2 linked regions of the Methylorubrum populi genome follow. The protein of the gene in region 2 binds, or shares a complex with, the protein of the main gene of each other region. Links are inferred from orthologs where the notes say so. Each region holds a gene or a part of one and is shown on either strand. Other genes may lie near its edges.

Region 1 (8,540 bases), 510 kb from region 2 along the record:
CGCCTTGCCGATCAGGGCGCGGGCGATGGGCGAGGAGATCGAGACGCGGCCCTCGCGCACATCCGCCTCCGGCTCGCCGACGAGCTGGTAGGTCTTCTCCTCCTCGGTGTCCTCGTCCACGAGCTTCACCCGGGCGCCGAACTTGATCTTGGAGCCCGATAGCTTCGAGGTGTCGATGATCTCGGCCCGCGCGATCATGCTCTCGAGTTCGAGCACACGGCCCTCGTTGTGGGACTGGGCCTCCTTGGCGGCGTGGTACTCGGCGTTCTCGGACAGGTCGCCCAGCGCACGCGCCTCAGAGATCGCCTGGATGATCCGGGGACGTTCCACCTGCTGGCGCTGCTTCAGCTCCTCCTCGAGGGCTGCGTAGCCGCGGGCCGTGATGGGAAGCTTGTCGATGCTCATGGTCTCGCGCCACAATGAAGAGGCCCGGCCGGAGCGAAACACTCCTTCCGGGCCGGGATAACGGCTCTCGATTGTGTGGCCCCGGGCCGCCCGCCTCCGCTCGGCGGGCCGCCCGGCACACGAACGTCTATTTAGGCCGCGAAGTATTCCTGCAAGGCACGCACCTGGAGATCGCCTTCGAGATAGGCCTTGATCCCCTCGGCCGCCGCCATCGCGCCGGCGAGAGTGGTGTAGTACGGCACTTTATGCAAGAGGGCCGCCCGCCGGAGCGAGCGCGAGTCGGAGAGCGCGCCGGCCCCCTCCGTCGTGTTGATGACGAGGGCGATGTCGCCGTTCTTGATCGAATCGACGATGTGGGGACGGCCCTCCAGCACCTTGTTGATGCGCTCGGTCGGGATGCCCTCGTCCGCCAGGTAGCGCTGCGTGCCGCCGGTCGCGAGGATGGTGAAGCCGAGGTCCGAGAGCAGCCGGATCGTCGGCAGCACCCGGGGCTTGTCGTCGTCGCGCACGGAGACGAACACCGTGCCGGTGCGCGGCACCGCCGTGCCGGAGCCGAGCTGGCTCTTGGCGAAAGCCACGCCGAAGCCGGCATCGAGGCCGATCACCTCGCCGGTCGAGCGCATCTCGGGCCCGAGCAGCACGTCGACGCCGGGGAAGCGGGCGAAGGGGAATACCGCCTCCTTCACCGCGATGTGGTCGAGCTGCTTCGGCTTGAGGCCGAAGCCGTCGAGGCGCTCGCCGGCCATGATCCGCGCGGCGATCTTGGCGATCGGCTCGCCGATCACCTTGGCGACGAAGGGCACCGTGCGGGACGCCCGCGGGTTCACCTCCAGCACGTAGATCGCGCCGTCCTTGATCGCGTACTGCACGTTCATCAGGCCGCCGACCTTGAGGGCCAGCGCCATCGCCTTGGTCTGGCGCTCCAGCTCGGCGAGGAGCTCCGGCGACAGGGTGCGCGGGGGCAGCGAGCAGGCGGAATCGCCCGAATGGATGCCCGCCTCCTCGATGTGCTCCATGATGCCGGCGATGAACACGCTCTGCCCGTCGCAGACCGCGTCGACGTCGACCTCGGTGGCGTCCGAGAGGTAGCGGTCGAACAGGAGCGGGTTCTTGCCCAGCACCGTGTTGATCTGCCCCGTCTTGTCGTTGGGATAGCGCGCCTTGATGTCGGAGGGGATCAGGCTCGGCAGGGTGCCGAGCAGGTACTCGGCGAACTGCGCCTCGTCGCGGATGATCGCCATGGCGCGCCCGCCCAGCACGTAGCTCGGCCGCACGACGAAGGGCAGGCCGAGTTCGGCCGCCACCAGCCGGCTCTGCTCCACCGAGTAGGCGATGCCGTTCTTGGGCTGCTTGAGCCCGAGCTTGTCGAGGAGCCGCTTGAACTGGTCGCGGTCCTCGGCGAGGTCGATCGCGTCCGGCGAAGTGCCGAGGATCGGCACGCCCGCCCCTTCGAGCGCCCGGGCGAGCTTGAGCGGGGTCTGGCCGCCGAACTGCACGATCACGCCGTGGAGCTGGCCCGCCTGCCGCTCGGTCTCGACGATCTCCAGCACATCCTCCGCCGTCAGCGGCTCGAAATAGAGCCGGTCGGAGGTGTCGTAGTCGGTCGAGACCGTCTCCGGATTGCAGTTGACCATGATGGTCTCGTAGCCGGCCTCGGTCAGCGCGAAGCAGGCGTGGCAGCAGCAATAGTCGAACTCGATGCCCTGACCGATCCGGTTCGGACCGCCGCCGAGGATGATGACCTTCTTGCGGTCCGACGGGTACGCCTCGTCGGCGGTCTGGCCGGCAAACGGTGCGACGTAGGTCGAGTACATGTAGGCGGTCGGCGCCTTGAACTCGGCGGCGCAGGTGTCGATCCGCTTGAAGACCGGCCGCACCCCGAGGGCGCGGCGGGCGGCGCGCACGGCCTCTTCCTCGGTATCGGCGAGCACGGCGAGCCGCGCGTCGGAGAACCCGGCCGCTTTGAGCTGGCGGAAGGCGCCCGCGCTCTTGGGCAGACCGTGCGTCTTCACCCGGTTCTCCAAATCGACGATGGCCTGGAGCTGCTCCAGGAACCACGGATCGATCTTGCAGGAGGCGTGAATCTCCTCGTGGCTGATGCCGAGGCGCATGGCCTGGGCGACCTTGAGCAGCCGATCCGGCGTCGGCGTGCCGAGCGCAGCCTTGATGGCGTTGTGGTCGTCGCCCTTGCCGAGCCCCTCGATCTCGATCTCGTCGAGGCCGGTCAGCCCCGTCTCCAGCGAGCGCAGGGCCTTCTGCAGCGATTCCGCGAAACAGCGGCCGATCGCCATCGCCTCGCCGACAGACTTCATGGCGGTGGTCAGCGTCGGCTCGGCGCCGGGGAACTTCTCGAACGCGAAGCGCGGAATCTTGGTGACGACGTAGTCGATCGTCGGCTCGAACGAGGCCGGGGTCGCCCCGCCGGTGATGTCGTTGGCGATCTCGTCGAGGGTATAGCCGACGGCGAGCTTGGCCGCGACCTTGGCGATGGGGAAGCCGGTCGCCTTCGAGGCTAGCGCCGAGGAACGCGAGACGCGCGGGTTCATCTCGATCACGATCATCCGGCCCGTCTTCGGGTCGATCGCGAACTGCACGTTCGAGCCGCCGGTCTCGACGCCGATCTCGCGCAGAACCGCCAGCGAGGCGTCGCGCATCACCTGATACTCTTTGTCGGTGAGCGTCAGCGCGGGGGCGACGGTGATGGAATCGCCGGTATGGACGCCCATCGGATCGACGTTCTCGATGGAGCAGACGATGATGCAGTTGTCCGCCTTATCGCGGACGACCTCCATCTCGTACTCCTTCCAGCCGAGCACGCTCTCCTCGATCAGCACCTCATTGGTCGGCGAGGCGTCGATGCCCCGCTCGACGATTTCGAGGAATTCCTCGCGGTTGTAGGCGATGCCGCCGCCGGTGCCGCCCATGGTGAAGGACGGGCGGATGATCGCCGGCAGGCCGACCTCGGCCAGCGCGATCAGCGCCTGACCGAGCGCGTGCTCGATGTAGCGGCGGCGGCGGTCGCCTTCGCCGCCGCTCCACTGCCGCTCGAACTCGGCGAGCGCCGCCTCGCGGGTGGCCGGATCGGACTGCGCGGCCTCGATCCGCGCCTTCTCGGCGAGATAGCGGTCGCGATCGACCTTCTTGGCGGCGGAGGCGTTGGCGAGCGCGGATTTCGGCGTCTCAAGACCGATCTTGGTCATCGCGTCGCGGAAGAGGTTGCGGTCCTCCGCCTTGTCGATGGCCTCGGCCGTGGCGCCGATCATCTGCACGCCGAACTTTTCCAGCACGCCCATGCGCTTGAGCGAGAGCGCGCAGTTGAGCGCGGTCTGGCCGCCCATGGTCGGCAGGAGGGCGTCGGGCCGCTCCTTCTCGATGATCTTGGCGACGACCTCCGGGGTGATCGGCTCGACATAGGTGGCGTCGGCCATGTCCGGGTCGGTCATGATCGTCGCCGGGTTCGAATTCACCAGGACGATCCGGTACCCCTCCTCGCGCAGGGCCTTGCAGGCCTGGGTACCGGAATAGTCGAATTCGCAGGCTTGCCCGATGATGATGGGGCCCGCACCGATGATGAGAATGGAGGAGATGTCGGTGCGTTTCGGCATTGAGCGCCTTGAAGCGAGTTCGCGCGCGCTCGCCCTCGCGCGCCGCCGGTTCGAGGGCGGTGCCAAGGGGGCGCAGGCGCTGGGATGATCGTCAAGCCCCGCGTTTACACGCAGCCGCGCGGGTTTGAAAGGCCCGCCCGGTCCATCCCCGGCCGGGCGACGTCCTGCGGGCGACGGCCGACGACGTTTCGGTCAAGATGCTGAACAGCGGGCGGGCGGGATGATGGTGTTCGATACCGCCTTCGTGCGGTTGAAACCCGGCGACAGCATCAAGTTCGTGCCCGCCGACAAGGGGCACGATGTCGAGATCATCAGGGGCATGGCGCCCGACGGTGCGGACTTACGTGATGTCGGCTGTAGGACCGGAGACCGTGGCCAAGTTCGACAGGGAGGGCCTCCACGTCTTCGGGTGCTCGCCGCATTACATGATGGGCATGGTCGCCCTCGTCGTGATCGGCGACAAGCGCGACAACCTCGAAGCGGCCCGCAGCGTGCCGCACAACCGGCTCATGCAGAAGCGCATCGAGCCGCTGCTCGCCCAGGTCCAGTGATGCCGGCGGCTCGAATTGTCGAGCTCGGGCCGTTCCCTCAATCGGCCGCCATCACGAGGGCCCAGAAGCGCTTGTAGCGCGTCGCCGGCGCATCGACGCGGGCGATGCCGACCCGGCGCAGCTGCGGCATCAGCATGTTGCGATTGTGCTCGGGCGACGCCTTCCAGCGGGCGAGCACCTGCTCGAAGGTTTCTGAGCCCGCGCTCAGGTTCTCGGAGGCGTAGCGCTTGCCGAAGCCGGCGCTCGCCATGCGGCTGTCGAAGCTGCCGGCGATCTCGTGACTGAGCCGACCGGCCCGTGCGTTGGCCTGCGCCTGGAACGAGGCCGCGGTGATCAGGCTGCGATCGAGCGAGACCGGTCCGAGCCCGTGCTGCGCCCGATAGCGGGAGATCGCTGCGGCCGCCGCCTGCTCGTCGAGGATGATGGGCAGCGTCGGCGTCCCGGCATCGAGCACCGGAGCCCCGCCGCACCCGGCGAGCGTGAGCGCGATCAATGTCGCGACGGCGGAAAGGCGCAGGTTCGGCATCGAATTTGAGTCGGGCGGCCACGGGGAGGCGCCCGCTTCCGCGGATGGTGCGGCAAAACCGCGGCGGCCTGTCGTCGGTGCCGGATGAGGCCATCATCTGTGGCATCGCGGCCACGCAGACGCGGGGGCGACGGCGTCCAACGACCTGACGAGCAACAATGCTTGTCGAGCCTGAGCGATGCTGGTTTTGGAGGAGGAGTTCCCGTTCGCAACTGGGAACATGGCGCGGGCGACGGGGCTCGAACCCGCGACCTCCGGCGTGACAGGCCGGCACTCTAACCGACTGAGCTACGCCCGCGTTCTGCGTCGCCGGCCGGCTGGGCTCGTGTCGGCGACGAGGCGGGGTTTAGGTGGGGCGCCTTGGGCTGTCAAGCCGCTGAATCGCGGAATACGACGGTTCGGCGACGGTTCCTGAAGGGACCGGCTGAAACGCCTGATCGAAGCCGACCCAGCTCGGAGACGGCAGCGCAGCTTCGGAGCTTGAAATGGCTCAGCCCGGGCCTTAGCACCCTTGTTCACGTACTGTCTGGTATGCCAGATACCAAACAACGACGCTGGCGGGATGGCAGGGATGAAATGGCAATGCTCGAGCGTGGCAGGGCATGCGCCGATCCGCCCCGTGGCCGGATGCACGGATACCCCCATCTGTCAGCGAAAGAGGTGATTGTGCGACGCGCAATGCCCTTGTTTCGCCGGGGGGGCTCGTCTAAGCCTCGCCCGCGCTCAGTCTGGCATTGGAGGAATTCCACCCGAGGGATTCCGCACGCCGGAAACCGTCGCGAGGGCCGTCGTTCATGATCCTCACGCGCAACCATATGAGAGGTGCGGCATGACCGGCCTGCTGGCAGATTATCTGCCGCTCATCATCTTCATCGGCGTGTCGCTGTTCATCGCGGTGGCGCTGCTGGTCGCTCCGTTCATCGTGGCCTATTCGAGCCCCGATCCCGAGAAACTCTCCGCCTACGAGTGTGGTTTCAACGCGTTTGACGACGCGCGCATGAAGTTCGACGTGCGCTTCTACCTCGTGGCGATCCTGTTCATCATCTTCGACCTTGAGGTCGCCTTCCTGTTTCCCTGGGCGATCACCTTCGGGGAGCTCGGCTGGTTCGGCTTCTGGTCGATGATGGTCTTCCTCGGCGTCCTCACCGTCGGCTTCGTCTACGAGTGGCGCAAGGGCGCCCTCGAATGGGACTAGCGGCGCGACTCCCTTCGCGTCGTTTCCCTTCCGCACTCGCTCAGAGGCACAGATGGCCCTGACTCCGACCTTCTCCCGCGCGCCCGACATCGCGCCGGCCCCGAAAGGGATCATCGATCCCGCCACCGGCCGCCCGATCGGCGCGAACGATCCGACCTTCCTGTCGATCAACAGCGAGTTGGCCGACCGCGGCTTCCTCGTGACCAGCGCGGACGAGCTCATCAACTGGGCCCGCACCGGCTCGCTGATGTGGATGACCTTCGGTCTCGCCTGCTGCGCCGTCGAGATGATGCAGATGTCGATGCCGCGCTACGATTGTGAGCGCTTCGGCTTCGCCCCGCGCGGGTCGCCGCGGCAATCCGACGTGATGATCGTCGCCGGCACGCTGACCAACAAGATGGCCCCGGCCCTGCGCAAGGTCTACGACCAGATGCCGGAGCCGCGCTACGTCATCTCCATGGGCTCCTGCGCCAATGGCGGCGGCTACTATCACTACTCCTACTCAGTGGTGCGCGGCTGCGACCGGGTGGTGCCGGTCGACATCTACGTCCCGGGCTGCCCGCCGAGCGCCGAGGCGCTGCTCTACGGCGTGCTGCTGCTGCAGCGGAAGATCCGCCGCACCGGCACGATCGAGCGGTGAGGGAGGGCGCGATGGAGGCCATCACCACCAACGGCATCACGCTCCGCCGCACCGTCGCGGCGGCGCAGGGCGAGGATGCGCTGCGGGCCATGGGCGAGCGCATCGCCGGAGCGCTCGGCCCGGCGGTCACCGACTGGAGCATCACCCATGGCGAGCTGACGGTGATCGTCCAGGGCAGCGACATCGTCTACGCGCTGACGTACCTGCGCGACGATCCGGCCTGCGCCTTCCGCTGCTTCATCGACATCTGCGGCGTCGACTACCCGCAGCGGGCGCGCCGCTTCGACGTGGTCTACCACCTGCTCTCCTTGCGCCATAACATGCGGGTGCGCGTGAAGGTGCAGACCGACGCCGCGACGCCGGTGCCGTCCGCCATTCCGGTCTTCCCGGCGGCGAACTGGTTCGAGCGCGAGACCTACGACCTCTACGGCATCCTGTTCTCGGGCCATCCCGACCTGCGCCGGCTGCTGACCGATTACGGTTTCGAGGGGCATCCCCTGCGCAAGGACTTCCCGCTCACCGGCTTCGTCGAGGTCCGCTACGACCAGGACGAGGGGCGCGTCGTCTACGAGCCGGTCAAGCTCACCCAGGAATTCCGCAACTTCGACTTCCTGTCGCCGTGGGAAGGCACCGACTACGTGCTTCCGGGCGATGAGAAGAAGTCGAGCTGAGGGCTGCGGTCATGTCTGAGCACAACATCCGCAACTTCTCGATCAATTTCGGGCCGCAGCACCCGGCGGCGCACGGCGTGCTGCGCCTCGTGCTCGAACTCGACGGCGAGGTGGTCGAGCGAGTCGATCCGCATATCGGTCTGCTTCACCGCGGCACCGAGAAGCTGATCGAGCACAAGACCTACCTCCAGGCGACGCCCTATTTCGACCGGCTCGACTACGTCTCGCCGATGAATCAGGAGCACGCCTTCTGTCTCGCGATCGAGCGCCTCGCGGGCATCGAGGTGCCGCGCCGGGCCCAGCTCATCCGCACCCTGTTCTGCGAGATCGGGCGGCTGCTCTCCCACCTCCTCAACGTCACCACCCAGGCGATGGACGTCGGCGCGCTGACGCCGCCCCTGTGGGGCTTCGAGGAGCGCGAGAAGCTGATGATCTTCTACGAGCGCGCCTCCGGCGCTCGTCTTCACGCCAACTACTTCCGCCCCGGCGGCGTCCATCAGGACCTGCCGCCCGCGCTGATCGACGACATCGAGGCGTTCTGCGATCCGTTCCTGCAGGTGGTCGACGACCTCGACAACCTCGTCATGGCCAACCGCATCTTCAAGCAGCGCAACGTCGATATCGGCATCGTCTCGGTGGACGAGGCGATGGCCTGGGGCTTCTCGGGCGTGATGGTGCGCGGCTCGGGCATCCCGTGGGACCTGCGCAAGTCGCAGCCCTACGAGTGCTACGAGGAGATGGACTTCGACATCCCCGTGGGGAAGAACGGCGACACCTACGATCGCCAGGTGATCCGCATGGAAGAGATGCGGGAATCCGTGAAGATCATGAAGCAGTGCTGCGCCAAGCTGCGCGAGCCTGCGGGCCAGGGGCCGATCGCCTCGGTCGACGGCAAGTTCGCGCCGCCGCCGCGCCGGGAGATGAAGCGCTCGATGGAAGCGCTCATC
Region 2 (7,500 bases):
AGCCCTCCGTCTCCATGACGAACTTGAAGATATCGCCGTGCTTGCCGGACGAGAAGCAGTGATAGAACTGCTTCTGGTCGTTGACGTAGAATGAGGGTGTCTTCTCGGAATTGAACGGTGACAGGCCGCGCCATTCGCGGCCCGCCTTCTTCAGCCGCACCCGGCGGCCGACCACCTCGGAGGCGGGAACGCGGGCGCGGATCTCTTCGAGGATGTGGGGCGGGTAGCGCACGGGGGCTCTGCCGGATGCGGATCAGGTGAGGGATCACTTGGACGACGAGGACCGGCCTCGGCCGGGCAATCTAGCGCAAGCCGCCTGCGGGAGTCTTAAGGCGTCCTGCGCGGAGCTTTCGCCGGAGCGATGCGTTGGCGGCCCGATGACGGAGACCTCGCCCTTGCCCCACCGCGGCATCGCCCGCCGACCTCTCCTGGGCCTCGGCCTCCTCGGCGCGCTCGCCCCCATGCGCGCCCGTGAGGCACGAGCCTCCGACGACCTTTCGGCCGTGCTCGATCCCTCCGCCCGGGTGGAGACCCTCTACGACGAAGGGGAGTGGTGCGAAGGGCCGGTCTGGGCGCCGACGCTCGGCGGCCTCATTTTCAGCGACGTGCGGCGCAACCGGATGATGCTGATCCGTGAGGGGAGCCGCGCCGAGGTGTTTCGCGAGCCGTCGAACAACGCCAACGGCAACGTCATCGACGGCGAGGGCCGCCTGGTTACCTGCGAGCACCGCACCTCGCGGGTGGTGCGTCGGGAGGCGGACGGCGCCATCACCGTGCTGGCGGAAAGCCACGACGGGGGACGGCTCAACTCTCCCAACGACGCGGTGGTGGCCCGTGACGGCACGATCTGGTTCACCGATCCCACCTACGGCATCGATCAGGCCGAAGAAGGCACGCCGCGCCCTTCCGAGCAGAAGGGCCGGTTCGTGTTCCGTCTGGCGCCCGGCAGCTCGCTCGCGGTCGCGACGGACCGGTTCGTGCAGCCCAACGGACTGGCCTTCTCGCCGGACGAGCGGATCCTCTACGTCAGCGAATCGGGCCGGCGCGAAGGCGCGCCCGCCGAGATCCGCGCGTTCGACGTCGCGGACGGGCGGATCTCGGGCGAGCGCCGCTTCGCCAGCGGATTCGAGGGCGTGCCGGACGGATTGAAGGTCGATACCGACGGCCGCGTCTATGCCGGAACCGGCGACGGGGTGCGGATCTGGGCCGCGGACGGGCGACCGCTCGGCCACATCCCGACCGAGGGCCCCTGCGCCAACATCGCCTTCGGCGGTGCCGACGGACGGCGGCTGTTCCTGTGCGCGGGCAGGCGGGTGCTGACCGTCGAGACCAAGGTCCGCGGCGCGGCAATCCGCACGTGAGGGGCCGCTCATGACGATCCGTTTCGCGCGCCGCACGCTTCTCGCCGCCGCCGCCCTCGCCACCGTAAGACCGATGGCGGCGCGGCCGGTCCTAGCCCAACCGGCGACCGGACCGGGCGGGGCCCTCGACCTCGTCGTTGCCGCGCGGGCGCCGACGACGCCGACCGGGCTGACGCGCGCGGCGAACGGCCGGATGTTCCTGTTCATGCCGCGCTTCGACGAGAAGACGGTGTTCACCGCGGGCGAGGTGTTTCCGGACGGACGCGTCGCGCCCTATCCGAGCGAGGCGGCGAACCGGCCCGATCCGGCCCGTCCCGCCGAGACCCTATTCCACGTCCCCAACGGCGTGTTCGACCGGAAGAACCGCCTCTGGCTCCTCGATGCCGGGCTGATGGCCTCGTCCGGCGAGCCGGTGCCGGGCGCGGCCAAGCTCGTCTGCATCGATCCGGCGAGCGATACGATCGTGCGCACGATTTCCCTAGAACCCGTCGTGACGAAGACCTCCTCGCTCAACGATCTGCGCGTCGATGTCCGGCCCGAGCGTGACGTCGCCTACGTCACCGATCAGGGCCAAACCGGTGAGGGCGCGCTGATCGCCGTCGATCTCGCGAGCGGCCGCGCCGTGCGGCGGCTCGCGGGCCACGTCAGCACGCGATCGGTCGACGGCATCCTGAAGATCGTCGAGGGCCGGGTGCTGATGAAGCGCGAGGCCGACGGCACGACGAGCCCGATCAAGGGCGGCGCCAACGGCATCGCCCTGAGCCCCGACGGCGCGCGGCTGTACTACACGCCGTTGATGAGCCGACGCCTCTACGCGGTCGAGACGGCCGCGCTGCTCAATCCCGCGAAGGACGACGCGGCGGTCGCGGAAACGGTCACGGATCTCGGCGAGAAGGGCCTGACCGGCGGGCTCGTCGCCGATTCGCGCGACCGCATCTATCTCAGCCTGCAAGAGTTCAACGGCATCGGCCGGCGCGACCCGGACGGCCGGATCGAGGTCATCGCCACCGATCCGCGCCTGATCTGGCCGGACACGTTCTGGATCACCGACGAGGGCTGGCTCTATCTATCATCCGCCCAGGCCAACCGCCGACCCGAGCACAACGGCGGCATCGACCGGCAGGAGCCGCCCTACGCGATCTTCCGGATTCGGATCGACGCCGGGCCGGCGTGAGTCGCGTCCGGCTCCGCCATCATCGCGAGCGGCAGACTACTTCCCTGCCAGCGCGTCCTTCACCAGCGCGCTGGCGCGGCCGAAATCCATGCGGCCGGTATACTTGCCCTTCAGCGCGCCGATCACCTTGCCCATGTCCTTCGGGCTCTCGGCGCCGGTCTCGGCGATGGCATCGGCGATGGCGGCGCGGGTCTCGGCCTCGTCGAGCTGCTGCGGCAGGAAGGTCTGGATGATCTCGGCCTCGGCGCGCTCGCTCTCGGCGAGTTCGGGACGGCCGCCCTGCTCGTAGACGCCCGCGGCTTCCTGGCGCTGCTTGATCATCTTCTGCAGGAGCGCGAGGATCTCCTCCTCGCTCGTCTCGCCCTTGCCCTCGCCGCGCGCGGCGATGTCGCGGTCCTTGAGCGCCGCCTGGATCATGCGCACCGTCGAGAGCTTCTGCTTCTCGCCGGACTTCATGGCCGCCTTCATCTCGGCGGTGATGCGCTCGCGCAGCATGATGATCGAACTCCAGTCAGATGATTCGGCGTGGCCGCCCTGCTTGTCCAGGGCATTGCGCAGGGCTGACTCCGCGCCCAGATTGACCCGGGCGCGGCCGGCTCGCTATGAGCCCCGCGAGATATCGCCTTGCCCCGCGGCCCGACTATGCGGCCGCGCGAGGCGGCGGACATAAGCCGGATCGGACCCATGCTGCAAGACGAACCCGCGACCCTGCGCGCCGATCCCGCGCGCACGAACCCCGAACCCAAGGCACCCGAACCTTGGAATGAGCCGCTGGTGACGGCGTTGCTCGTGCTCGCCGACGGCACCGTGCTCGAAGGCTTCGGCATCGGCCAGACCGGCGTGGCCGACGGCGAGGTCTGCTTCAACACGGCGATGACGGGCTATCAGGAGATCCTGACCGACCCGTCCTATGCCGGGCAGATCGTCACCTTCACCTTCCCGCATATCGGCAATGTCGGCACCAACGACGAGGATCTCGAGAGCCTCGACCAGGCCCCGGCCTCCGGCGTGCGCGGCGCGGTGATCGCCTCGGCCGTCACCAAGCCCTCGAACTGGCGCTCCTCCTCGCATCTCGACGGCTGGCTCAAGGCCCGCGGCATCATCGGCATCACCGGCATCGACACGCGGGCGCTGACCGCGCTGATCCGCGACCACGGCATGCCGAACGCCGTCATCGCCAACGATCCCGAAGGCCGGTTCGACCGCGAGGCCCTGAAGGCCCGCGCCGCCGCGCTGGCGCCGATGGAGGGGCTCGATCTCGTGCCGCCGGTGACCTCCCGCGACGTCTCGGCCTGGACCGAAACCGTCTGGGCGGTGAAGGGCGGTTACGGCTCACGCGCACCGGGCCAGGGCCTCAAGGTCGTGGCGATCGATTACGGCGTGAAGCGCAACATCCTGCGCCTGCTGGCCGAAGCCGGCTGCGACGTCACCGTGGTGCCCGCCACCACCAAGGCCGAGGACATCCTGGCGATGAAGCCGGACGGCGTGTTCCTCTCCAACGGCCCCGGCGATCCGGCCGCGACCGGCGAATACGCCGTGCCGGTGATCCGCAAGCTGCTCGATGAGCGGGTGCCGACCTTCGGCATCTGCCTCGGCCACCAGCTCATGGGCCTCGCGCTCGGCGGGCGCACGGTGAAGATGGGCCAGGGCCATCACGGCGCGAACCATCCGGTGAAGGACCACACCACCGGCAAGGTCGAGATCGTCTCGATGAATCACGGCTTCGCCGTCGATCCCAAGAGCCTGCCGGAGACGGCGGTGGAAACCCACGTCTCGCTGTTCGACGGCTCGAATTGCGGTCTCTCGCTCACCGACCGCCCGGCCTTCTCGGTGCAGCACCACCCGGAGGCCTCGCCGGGCCCGCGCGACAGCCACTACCTGTTCGAGCGGTTCGTGAAGCTGATGCGCGAGAACCGGCCCGAGACGGCCGCCTGAGACATCTGGGACGGCGGCCCGATCCCCGCCGTCCCGGTGTCACAAAAAACCCCACCTTGCCCCCCATCCCCTGGTTCATGGCCGGATCAGACAAGAATCAGCGGCCGGACTCATTGGGGGCTTGCCGGATGACGCTCGACGACGCGCGCGACGACTTCTCGCGCCTGCATCGCCTGTTCACTTTCCACCTCGGCGTGGCGGTCGGCCTCGCGTGGCTGACGACGCTTTACGCCGCGGCCTCCGCGCCGTGGGTGCGCAACATCCGCGCGCTGATCGACCCGGCCGGCCCGGTGCGGATCGAGAGCACGCTCTCCTACCTGTTCGTGATGCCGGCGGTTCTGACGCTCGCCTGGGCCTCGGCCTATTTCGGCCGCGAGACCATGCGCCGCTTCCAGACCCTGCCGAACCAGACGCTCGAATTCGCTGCCGCGGCGATGGTGGCCTTCGGCGTGTTCTACCTGTCGATCGACCGGGCGGTCGCCGTCATCAGCGCGGGCTTCTGAGCCTCGCCCGGGTGCCGGCACGCCAGCCGGCGCTCACGTCTCCACCAGCCGCCGCACCGCATCCTCGGCAAGCAACCGCACGAGCCGTTGCTCTGCCGCCTCATCCGCGGCGATGACGACGCCGCCGCAGACGATGTCGCGACCGGTGAAGGCGTAACGCAGCACCGGCGTGGGCCTCAGCCCGCCAGTTCCCGTCGCGCAGAAGCCGTGCATCGCGTGCGGCTGGTCATTGCGGCCGATCGCGGCCTCCATCCCCGCCGATTGCCCATTCAGCGGAACGGCGAGGACGTCGAGCCGCCGCCCCTCCTGCTGGGCCAGCGCCCGGCGGGGGCTCGCGACGGCGACGAGGGTGTCGGGGAGAAGATGCAGCCGCCCCTCGAAGGACAGCCGGCGTCCTGGCCGGACGAAGCGGTCGATCACTGCGACCCCCGTCAGGTCTTCGAGCACGACGAAGAGGCGGGCATGGGCGTCGTCGGGCCCGTGCACCGTGGTGGCGAGCCTCGTGGCTTGCGCCCCGTCGAGCGCCACCTGGGCCGTCAAAATTCCTGAACCGGCCACGGGCTCACGCTCGTCCGGAATGGCGACGTTGTGGGCGCGGGCCGAGAGGAGATGGTGGCGTGCCGGCCCCACCTCAACGCCCTCGGCGCCGCCGCCCTCCACGATCCAGCGCCGCGAGCCGGTGGCGAAGGTGAAGGAGGTACAGTCGCGGTGCCCCTGCGGCGATTGCGCGGCGTAGGTGAGGGCGAAGTGGCCCCAGCCGCGCTCCAGCGCGTCGTGGCGCATCGCGAGCATGCCGGCGGTGTGCCCCTCGGGACGCGGTGCCGTGTCGCGCTCCGCCACGAGATCGCGATCGGACGAGGAAAGCCGGGCGATCCAGCCGGCATGGTCGAGCCCTGCGGGCGCATCGCCGAACGGCGGGAGCCGCCCGCCCGGATCGAGCAGTCCGGCGAGCCCCGGCAGGGCCGCCTCGACGCGGCGGCGGATCGTCGGGCCGGGTTCGGTCGCGCCGAGGGCCGCGGCAATGGTCTGTCCGTGGCTCAGGAGGTCGAGGCGCCGGACCGGTGAGGCTTCGGCGAAAGCGCCGTCCTCGGGCAGAAGCGCATCGAAGCCGTGGGCGAGGCTGTCGCGGGCGAGCGTGTCCCAGTGCGCGGCGAACGCAAAGCCGGGAAGCGCCCGCGCGAGCGCGAGGAGAGCGGCCGCCGCCTGAAGGCCGTGCAGAGCCCGGGCCAGAGTGTTCTGACCGACGATCTCGGCCAGCGCGAAGCCGTGCCGGGCGGCTTCCGCGGCGATCACGGCGCGGGCAGGATCATCGCCGTCCGCGATCAGGCGCCCCAGCACGTCGCCGCGCGGGGCGAGGGCCGCCGGGTGCAGGCTCAGACCATCGGCCGGCTGTCCCCAGGGATTGGCCCGCGACCACGCGGCGGCGATCGCCCGGGCGCGGGCCGCCCCGCCCGGCAGCCCGGCGAGCGGCAGCAGCCATGCCAGGGATTGGTAGGCGAGGCGCCACGCCACGGAGCGGAACGGGTCTTCACGCCAGTCCGGCGCCTCAGGCAACGTCCAGTCCGGCAGGCCGGCGAGACTCAGGACCACGTCGTCGCCCTCGATGCGTGCGCTCCGATCCGGCCCGGCCCGCAATTCGCGGGCTCGGGCGAGGATCGGCGCGGCCCCCGGATCGGAGCTCGCCAGCCACGCGGCGGGTGGGCCCTCGGGCAGGCCGATCCGCTCGGCCAAGCGCGCAAGGAAGGCCGGCGCATCGAGAAGCTCGTCGTCGCACAGGCTCTCGAGGCGGAAATCGTCCTCGAATGCCAGTTCGAGCAGGCCGATCAGTTCGGCCTCCGGCGGGTCCTCCGCATCCTCCCAGACGGCAAAACACAGTTCGACGGCGGTCGCACCGGGCGGTGGACGCAACGTCAGGGTAAAGCGGCGGGCCTGGGGCCGGGCCGAGAGGTTGATCACCGCGCCGAGCCCCGGCACGGAGACCGCGTTGTCGTAGGGCGGGGCGATCTCCGCTCCCGCCCGATCCCGGTAGACGAGCCGCACGCGCGCGGCGTGCTCGTCGGCCCTGGCCGCATAGATCTGACCACGCAGCACGAGGGCGATCTCCTCGGCGAGCGCGTAGCAGAGCCTCACCCCCTCCCCGCCCAGCCGCCGCCGACGCGGCGCCGGCCCATGGTCGGACGGGCCGGGGCGCAGTACCGGATCGGCGACGGTGAAGTCGCGGGTGTTGCGCCAGGAGCGCAGGGTGACGACGACGCCGGTCGCCTGATCGGGCACGCGGAAGGCGATGCGGAACGACGCGGCCCCAAGCAATTCCGGTCCCGGTATCCAGGCGACCTGCGGGTCGAGCAGGCTGCGGGCGAGCCCCGGGACATGGTCGAGATCCAGGCTGGAGCCGTCCGCCGCCAGGAAGTCGAAGCCCGCCGCCGCGGCATCGACGGCAAGCGCCGCCTCTTCGCCCTCGTCGAAAGCGAGGGCGAATTGCAGGCAGGTCCAGCGCCCCGGGGAGAGCGCGGAAAAACGCAATCCG

Evidence for each region.
Region 1: the proteins of carA (region 2) and carB are in contact, whole or in part, in a solved structure (PDB 1KEE), measured with the Escherichia coli proteins. The link is inferred for Methylorubrum populi from one-to-one orthologs.

What each region holds. Positions count from the first base shown.
Region 1 is NZ_AP014809.1:1,183,707-1,192,246, reverse strand. The notes cover bases 337-4,321. They hold carB (carbamoyl-phosphate synthase large subunit), read right to left. Parts: upstream 4,011-4,321; coding sequence 537-4,010; downstream 337-536. Other genes in these bases: greA (transcription elongation factor GreA), read right to left, coding at 337-399. Outside these bases: more of greA, read right to left, coding at 1-336; MPPM_RS05540 (CAP domain-containing protein), read right to left, coding at 4,599-5,087; MPPM_RS05530 (NADH-quinone oxidoreductase subunit A), read left to right, coding at 5,917-6,282; MPPM_RS05525 (NuoB/complex I 20 kDa subunit family protein), read left to right, coding at 6,335-6,922; MPPM_RS05520 (NADH-quinone oxidoreductase subunit C), read left to right, coding at 6,934-7,593; MPPM_RS05515 (NADH-quinone oxidoreductase subunit D), read left to right, coding at 7,605-8,540. UniProt on the Escherichia coli protein: Large subunit of the glutamine-dependent carbamoyl phosphate synthetase (CPSase).
Region 2 is NZ_AP014809.1:676,410-683,909, forward strand. What follows is about bases 2,400-5,344. They hold carA (glutamine-hydrolyzing carbamoyl-phosphate synthase small subunit), read left to right. Parts: upstream 2,400-3,219; coding sequence 3,220-4,470; downstream 4,471-5,344. Other genes in these bases: MPPM_RS03060 (L-dopachrome tautomerase-related protein), read left to right, coding at 2,400-2,535; MPPM_RS03065 (GatB/YqeY domain-containing protein), read right to left, coding at 2,572-3,030; MPPM_RS03075 (hypothetical protein), read left to right, coding at 4,599-4,973; MPPM_RS03080 (heparinase II/III domain-containing protein), read right to left, coding at 5,007-5,344. In the rest of the region: dnaG (DNA primase), read right to left, coding at 1-232; MPPM_RS03055 (SMP-30/gluconolactonase/LRE family protein), read left to right, coding at 378-1,361; more of MPPM_RS03060, read left to right, coding at 1,372-2,399; more of MPPM_RS03080, read right to left, coding at 5,345-7,500. UniProt on the Escherichia coli protein: Small subunit of the glutamine-dependent carbamoyl phosphate synthetase (CPSase).